Linked DNA regions of Sinorhizobium fredii. The protein of the gene in region 1 interacts with the protein of each later gene in a pairwise test. Links are inferred from orthologs where the notes say so. Each region holds a gene or a part of one and is shown in the gene's direction. Other genes may lie near its edges. The genes, in order: tpiA and pepT.

Region 1 (3,074 bases):
GCTGCAGTCAGGGCGAGATGGCGATGAGCGCTCATGGATCATTCCTCCCCGCAAGGGGCCTGTTGGTTTCTCCACCCTGGACTGGCCCCGCATCGCTCCTGCTGGAGGCGGAGCGCAGCATGCGGATCAACACGTCGTCGCCTCGGACGAACTGATGATAGAGCGCCGCCACAGCGTGGATGGCCACCAAAACGAGCATGACATAGGCGAGCAATGCGTGAGTGCGGGCCCAGAACGCCTCGGCGCTTTCCGAGTGCGGCAGCGGTAGATGCGGTATGACGATGATGTTGAAGTAGAAGCTCGGCATGTTCAGTGTCGAGGCGGAGGCGACGGCCCAGCCGGCCAGCGGCACGATGACCCCAAGGAGGATCAGTATCCTGTGCGTTTGGCGCGCCGCGGCATATTCAAACGGATGGAGGCCCGGAACGGGCTGCGGGGTCCGCTCTGCCAGCCACCAGAGGGCTCTCAAGAGCGCGAGCCCCAAGGCAGTGAAGCCGAGCGACTTGTGCCATTGGTAAAGCGAGAACTGCAGCGCCGGATCGAGCTCGATTCGCCGCATGGCGAAGCCGACGAACATCAGGCCGAGGATGAGCAGCGCGATCGTCCAGTGCAGCACGATCGTTACCGTTCCGAAGCCGTTCTCGCGGTTGCGCAGCATTGGGTGACTTGACCAGCTGTCTGCCGTTGACGTGAGACGCCCCAAGGCTTCGTTTTATTCGAAATGCTCCAGTCCAAAGTTCGCTCCGGGATCGTTCATACGCGCAGCACCTATTGGCCGGATGGCGCCGGAATCTGCGGCGAGGTGCTTTCATTTGCCTAACCGATTTGCTAGGCCGCTTGCCCGAGAGGCTTTGATCCCGGAGGAAGAACTGATGACGCCTGACATTCGCCCGCTCGTTGCCGGCAACTGGAAGATGAATGGTACGCGTGCATCGCTGGACCAGATCAAGGCTATGGCCGAGGGCGTCAAGGGCGAGCTTTCCGCCAGGGTCGAGACGTTGATCTGCCCGCCGGCGACGCTGCTTTACGTTGCGACTGCGCTTTGCGACGACAGCCCGCTGATGATCGGCGCGCAGAACTGCCACCAGAAGCAATCGGGCGCCCACACCGGCGATGTTTCTGCCGAGATGATCGCCGACTGCTTCGGCACCCATGTGATCGTCGGTCATTCCGAACGCCGCACCGATCACGCCGAAACCGACGCAGTGGTAAGGGCGAAGACCGAAGCCGCGCATGCGGCGGGCCTCGTCGCCATCGTCTGCATTGGCGAGACGGGAGAGGAACGCAAAGGCGGCAAGACGCTCGACGTCCTGAAGCGCCAGCTCGCCGGCAGCCTGCCGAATGGCGCGACGGCGGAGAGCACGGTGATCGCCTATGAGCCGGTCTGGGCGATCGGCACCGGTTTGACGCCGACCGTCGGAGACGTGGAAGAGGCGCATGCCTTCATGCGTGCCGAGCTTGTCTCCCGCTTCGGTTCCGAGGGCGGCAAAATGCGCATCCTCTATGGCGGCTCCGTCAAGCCTTCCAATGCCAAGGAATTGATGGGCGTCGCCAATGTCGACGGTGCGCTGATCGGCGGCGCCAGCTTGAAAGCGGAAGACTTCCTCGCCATCTACGGGGCCTATGAAGAATTGACTGCCTGACCGCCGCGTACGGCGGGCAGGGGCTTGGAATAGCCGGCGGCTTGGTATAAAGAGGCGCGAAATTTGGCGCGGCCCCTGATGTGGCCGCGATCGTTCGATTCGAATGCCCCGAAGAGGGCAGGACTGGAAGCTGATGCAGACCGTACTCCTCGTCGTTTATCTCATGGTCGTCGTCGCCCTGATCGGCGTCGTCCTCATTCAGCGCTCCGAAGGTGGCGGTCTCGGCATAGGCGGCGGTTCGGGCTTCATGTCCGCCCGCGGCACGGCCAATGCGCTGACCCGCACGACTGCGGTCCTCGCCTTCCTGTTCTTCGCTCTGGCGCTGGCGATGGGCATCCTGGCGCGCTACGAGCCGCAGGCGACCGATATTCTCGAGCGTATTCCGGGCACGAGCTCGAGCGGCGGCGTGCTGGATTCGCTCGGCGGCGGCCAGACGGCGCCAGCCGGCGGCAACACTGGGGCTCCGGCGAACGGCAATGGCGCCAACAACGCGGTTCCGGCAGAAGGCGCGGCCCGGCCCGCCACTCCGGCTGCTCAGCCGGCCGCCCCGGCTCCGGCCCCCGGCGCCAACGGCAATACCGGATCGCAAGTTCCGAGCGGCCAGTAAGGCCGAAGTTCAGAAGAACCCGCCGGCGGATGTTTCATCCGCCGGTTTTGTTTTGTGTGAAATCTGCCGCACCGAGAAACGGAAAAATTCGGGAAGACGAATTTTTTCGGTGGCGGAATCGTTTGTGAAAAGGTATCCGGTGACTCCCATGGCGCGATATGTATTCATCACTGGCGGCGTGGTCTCCTCCCTCGGAAAAGGCATCGCTGCGGCCGCTCTCGGAGCGCTGCTGCAGGCGCGTGGCTACCGCGTGAGGCTGCGCAAGCTCGACCCGTATCTCAATGTCGATCCCGGCACGATGAGCCCGACGCAGCATGGCGAGGTGTTCGTCACCGACGATGGGGCCGAAACCGACCTCGATCTCGGCCACTACGAGCGTTTCACCGGCCGCTCGGCGACGAAGACCGACAACATTACCACGGGCCGGATCTATAAGAACATCATCGACAAGGAACGGCGCGGCGACTATCTCGGGGCGACGGTTCAGGTGATCCCGCACGTCACCAACGAGATCAAGAACTTCGTCACCGAAGGCAACGAAGACTACGACTTTGTCATCTGCGAAATCGGCGGCACCGTCGGCGACATCGAGGCAATGCCCTTCATGGAGGCGATCCGCCAGCTCGGCAACGACCTGCCGCGCGGCACCGCCGTCTATGTCCACCTGACGCTGATGCCCTATATTCCGGCGGCGGGCGAGCTCAAGACCAAGCCGACCCAGCACTCGGTCAAGGAGTTGCAGGCGCTCGGTATCCACCCCGACATTCTGCTCGTTCGCGCCGATCGGGAGATCCCGGAAGCGGAGCGCCGCAAGCTGTCGCTCT
Region 2 (3,226 bases), on another replicon or contig:
CGCTGGTGCTCTTCACCTTCTCCTTCACGGCGGCTTCGCCAGTGCCGACGCTCGCCACGCTGGCTGCCCTCGGCTTCCTCTCCTTCGCCAATGTCCCGGGGCTGCAGCTCTATGTCGTCCAGCTCGCCAAGGAGCACCGCCCCCGCGCCGTCGACGTCGCCTCGGCACTCAACATCGCCGCCTTCAACCTCGGCATCGCCCTCGGCGCCTGGCTCGGCGGGCGGGTGGTCGATTCCGCCCTTGGGCTCGGCGCAACGCCCTGGGTCGGTGCCGTCCTCGTCTCCTTCGCCTTGCTGCTGACGCTCTGGAGCGGGGCACTGGATCGGCGTTCTACCGCCGCCCTGCAGGGCGCCTGAGCCTTAGCGTCAGAACACCGGTGGGCCGAACGAAACGGCCGGCCCACCGGCAAACTTCCCTCTCCCGCGCCGTTCAGTCGTCGATCCGGAAGCCTACCTTCATCACCACCTGATAATGGGCCACCTCGCCATTGACGATCTGCCCGCGGACCTGGTCCACCTCGAACCAGTCGAGATTCCGCATGGTTTTCGAAGCCCGCGCAATCGCCGTTTCGATGGCTTCGTCGATCGAGTTCGGGGAACTTCCGATCAGTTCGACTTTCTTGTAGACGTGCCCGCTCACCGTATCCTCCTCAAGGGGTTTTCCGATTTGGCATCTTGGCATGGTCGTGCGGAGCGGCATGCGTCGCCGCTACCTTGACGATCATGCCCCCGTTATGTCCTGGCCGCCAGCAAAAGCTCGGAACTTCCGGTCGACCGGCCGGCAAAGCGCATCGACAAGGCGAAAATCAATTCACCCCGGCAGCCGCAAAGGCTATAGCGGTTGCCATTCGATGCCTCCCTGGAGCTCGCCATGGCCGACACTGTCACCGACCGTTTCCTGCGCTACGTCGTCATCGATACCCAGTCGGACCCGAAGTCGCCGACGCAGCCCTCCACCGAAAAACAGAAGAACCTCGGCCGCCTGCTGGTCGAGGAGCTGCTGGCGATCGGGCTTGCCGACGCCCATCTCGACGAGCACGGCTACGTCTACGCGACCATCCCCTCCAATATGGACAAGCCGGTGCCGGTGATCTGCTTTTGCTCGCATATGGATACGGCGCCGGATTTCACCGGCACGAACGTCAAGCCGCAGATCGTCCGCAACTATGGCGGCGGCGATATCCGGCTTCCCGGCGATCCGCAGCAGGTGATCCGCGCCAGAGACAATCCCGCACTTGCCGACCAGATCGGCAACGACATCATCACCACCGACGGCACGACGCTGCTCGGCGCTGACGACAAGGCCGGCCTCGCCGAGATCGTCACGGCCGCCCAGCAGCTCATCGACAATCCGAACATCCGCCACGGAACGATCAAGCTCCTGTTCACGACCGACGAGGAGATCGGCCGCGGCGTCGACAAGGTCAACCTTGAAAAACTCGGTGCCGAGTTCGCCTATACTGTCGACGGCGAGACCGCCGGCCATATCGAGGACGAAACCTTTTCGGCCGACAGCGTCGACATCACCATCCACGGCGTCGCCATCCATCCGGGATTCGCCAAGGGCAAGATGGAAAACGCCATTAAGATCGCGTCGGCTATCGTCGCGGGGCTGCCGAAGGACGTGGCGCCGGAAACGACGGCCGGCCGCGAGGGCTTCGTCCATCCGACCGGGCTCACCGGTTCGATGGAAAGGGCAACCTTGAGCTTCATCGTCCGGGACTTCGAAGAGGCCGGCCTCGCCGCCAAGGAAGCGATGCTCGATCAGCTGGTCCGGCGCGTCCTCGAGGATTATCCCGGCTCCGGCTACAGATTCGAGGTCAAGGAGCAGTATCGCAACATGAAGGCGATCCTCGATCGCCACCCAGAGATCGTCGAGAATGCGCTGGAAGCGATCCGCCGCGCCGGCATGACCCCGGTGCGCGGCAGCATCCGCGGCGGCACCGACGGGTCGCGCCTGTCCTTCATGGGCTTGCCTTCCGCCAACCTCTTCGCCGGCGGCCACGCCTTCCACTCGCCGCTCGAATGGGTGAGCCGCCAGGACATGGAACGGGCGGTGAAGACGATCGTCGAACTGGCGAAGGTCTGGGCAGAGCGGAGCTAGCGCATATTGACGTCAGGTGGAATTGGCGCGCTCAGTTCACAACAGGCGCGGCCGGCTTGCCCCAGCTGGAAATGGGCTGGCCGGCCTTGGTCGTCACCCGCATGTCGTAGAGCGCGAGCGAGGCCTGCAGCTGCCGCATGTCGTTGCAGCGGTTGACGATGCCGCCGATATATTGGACGCAGTCGCTGGCGCTGCCCTGAACCGGACCTGTCGCCCAGTCCTTGACGATGCCGTCGGTGCCGACCAGGAAGTAGGAAAGCCGATTGTTCTGCGAAACCGTGGAGCTGCCAACCAGGCCGGCGAAATTCGTGCCCGTCTGGGTCTCGGCGCCGGGCGCCATATGCCGGTAGATCGTCATGCCGTCCGCAAGCCGCGTTTCACCGATCAGGGGCCCGAAGGTCGCATCCGAGCCGGAAAGCTGCGCCATCGGCGATTGGCCGAGATTGACGACTTCCGCATAAGGCTTGCCCAGTGCAAAGCTGGTGAACGACCGGTTGGCGGCGTTCTCCGCCTTTTCCGCCACCTGAGAACACCCCGCCAAAGCGATGGCGAAACCAATCGAAAGAACTGCCGTGAAGCGCATGCAGACCCCTTGCCGGCAGCCGTACGCTTCCGAAGCCCAAGGCTTGCCGATAGCAGTGCGTCCCGCCGTCTGTCCCTCTAACCCGCCCTCTTCCTAGCAGATTCTCGGGCATTGCGAAGCGGGCCTTTGTTAGCCGGCCCATGCGGTGAAAACCGCCAACTGAGCGGCGAAAGCCCGCTTGTATGCGGGCCGCGCTTCGCCTCGGGCGACATAGGCGGAGAGGTTCGGATATTCCTCAAGTAATTCCGATCCCTTCAACCTGAGCAGCACCGACACCATCAAGAGGTCACCGGCGCTGAACGCGCCGTCGAGCCAGTCGGCATTGCTAAGGTGCCTGGAAAGGTCGCCGAGCCGCTTCCGGATGCTTCCCTCGAGGGCACGCAGGCGCTCTTCGTACCAGGGCTCATCGCGCTCGAGGATCTTGGCGAGGGCACGGTCGAAGATCGGCGGCTCCACCGTGTTGAGCGCGGCAAACATCCAGGTGATCGCGCGCGCCCGGGCGTTCGCATCGTCCGGCAGCAGGCCGGCATGGCCCTCGGC

What was found.
Region 2: the proteins of tpiA (region 1) and pepT interact in binary tests that used the Escherichia coli proteins (3 or more experiments, as listed by UniProt). The link is inferred for Sinorhizobium fredii from one-to-one orthologs.

The regions. Positions count from the first base shown.
Region 1 is NZ_CP024307.1:1,567,053-1,570,126, forward strand. The notes cover bases 1-2,757. They hold tpiA (triose-phosphate isomerase), read left to right. Parts: upstream 1-872; coding sequence 873-1,643; downstream 1,644-2,757. Other genes in these bases: NXT3_RS07635 (YceI family protein), read right to left, coding at 1-35; NXT3_RS07640 (cytochrome b), read right to left, coding at 32-658; secG (preprotein translocase subunit SecG), read left to right, coding at 1,777-2,250; NXT3_RS31920 (hypothetical protein), read right to left, coding at 2,260-2,418; NXT3_RS07655 (CTP synthase), read left to right, coding at 2,390-2,757. Outside these bases: more of NXT3_RS07655, read left to right, coding at 2,758-3,074. UniProt on the Escherichia coli protein: Involved in the gluconeogenesis. Catalyzes stereospecifically the conversion of dihydroxyacetone phosphate (DHAP) to D-glyceraldehyde-3-phosphate (G3P).
Region 2 is NZ_CP024310.1:1,689,574-1,692,799, forward strand. What follows is about bases 78-2,986. They hold pepT (peptidase T), read left to right. Parts: upstream 78-870; coding sequence 871-2,103; downstream 2,104-2,986. Other genes in these bases: NXT3_RS31490 (MFS transporter), read left to right, coding at 78-356; NXT3_RS31495 (dodecin), read right to left, coding at 430-639; NXT3_RS31505 (hypothetical protein), read right to left, coding at 2,135-2,686; NXT3_RS31510 (glutathione S-transferase family protein), read right to left, coding at 2,816-2,986. Also shown: more of NXT3_RS31490, read left to right, coding at 1-77; more of NXT3_RS31510, read right to left, coding at 2,987-3,226. UniProt on the Escherichia coli protein: Cleaves the N-terminal amino acid of tripeptides.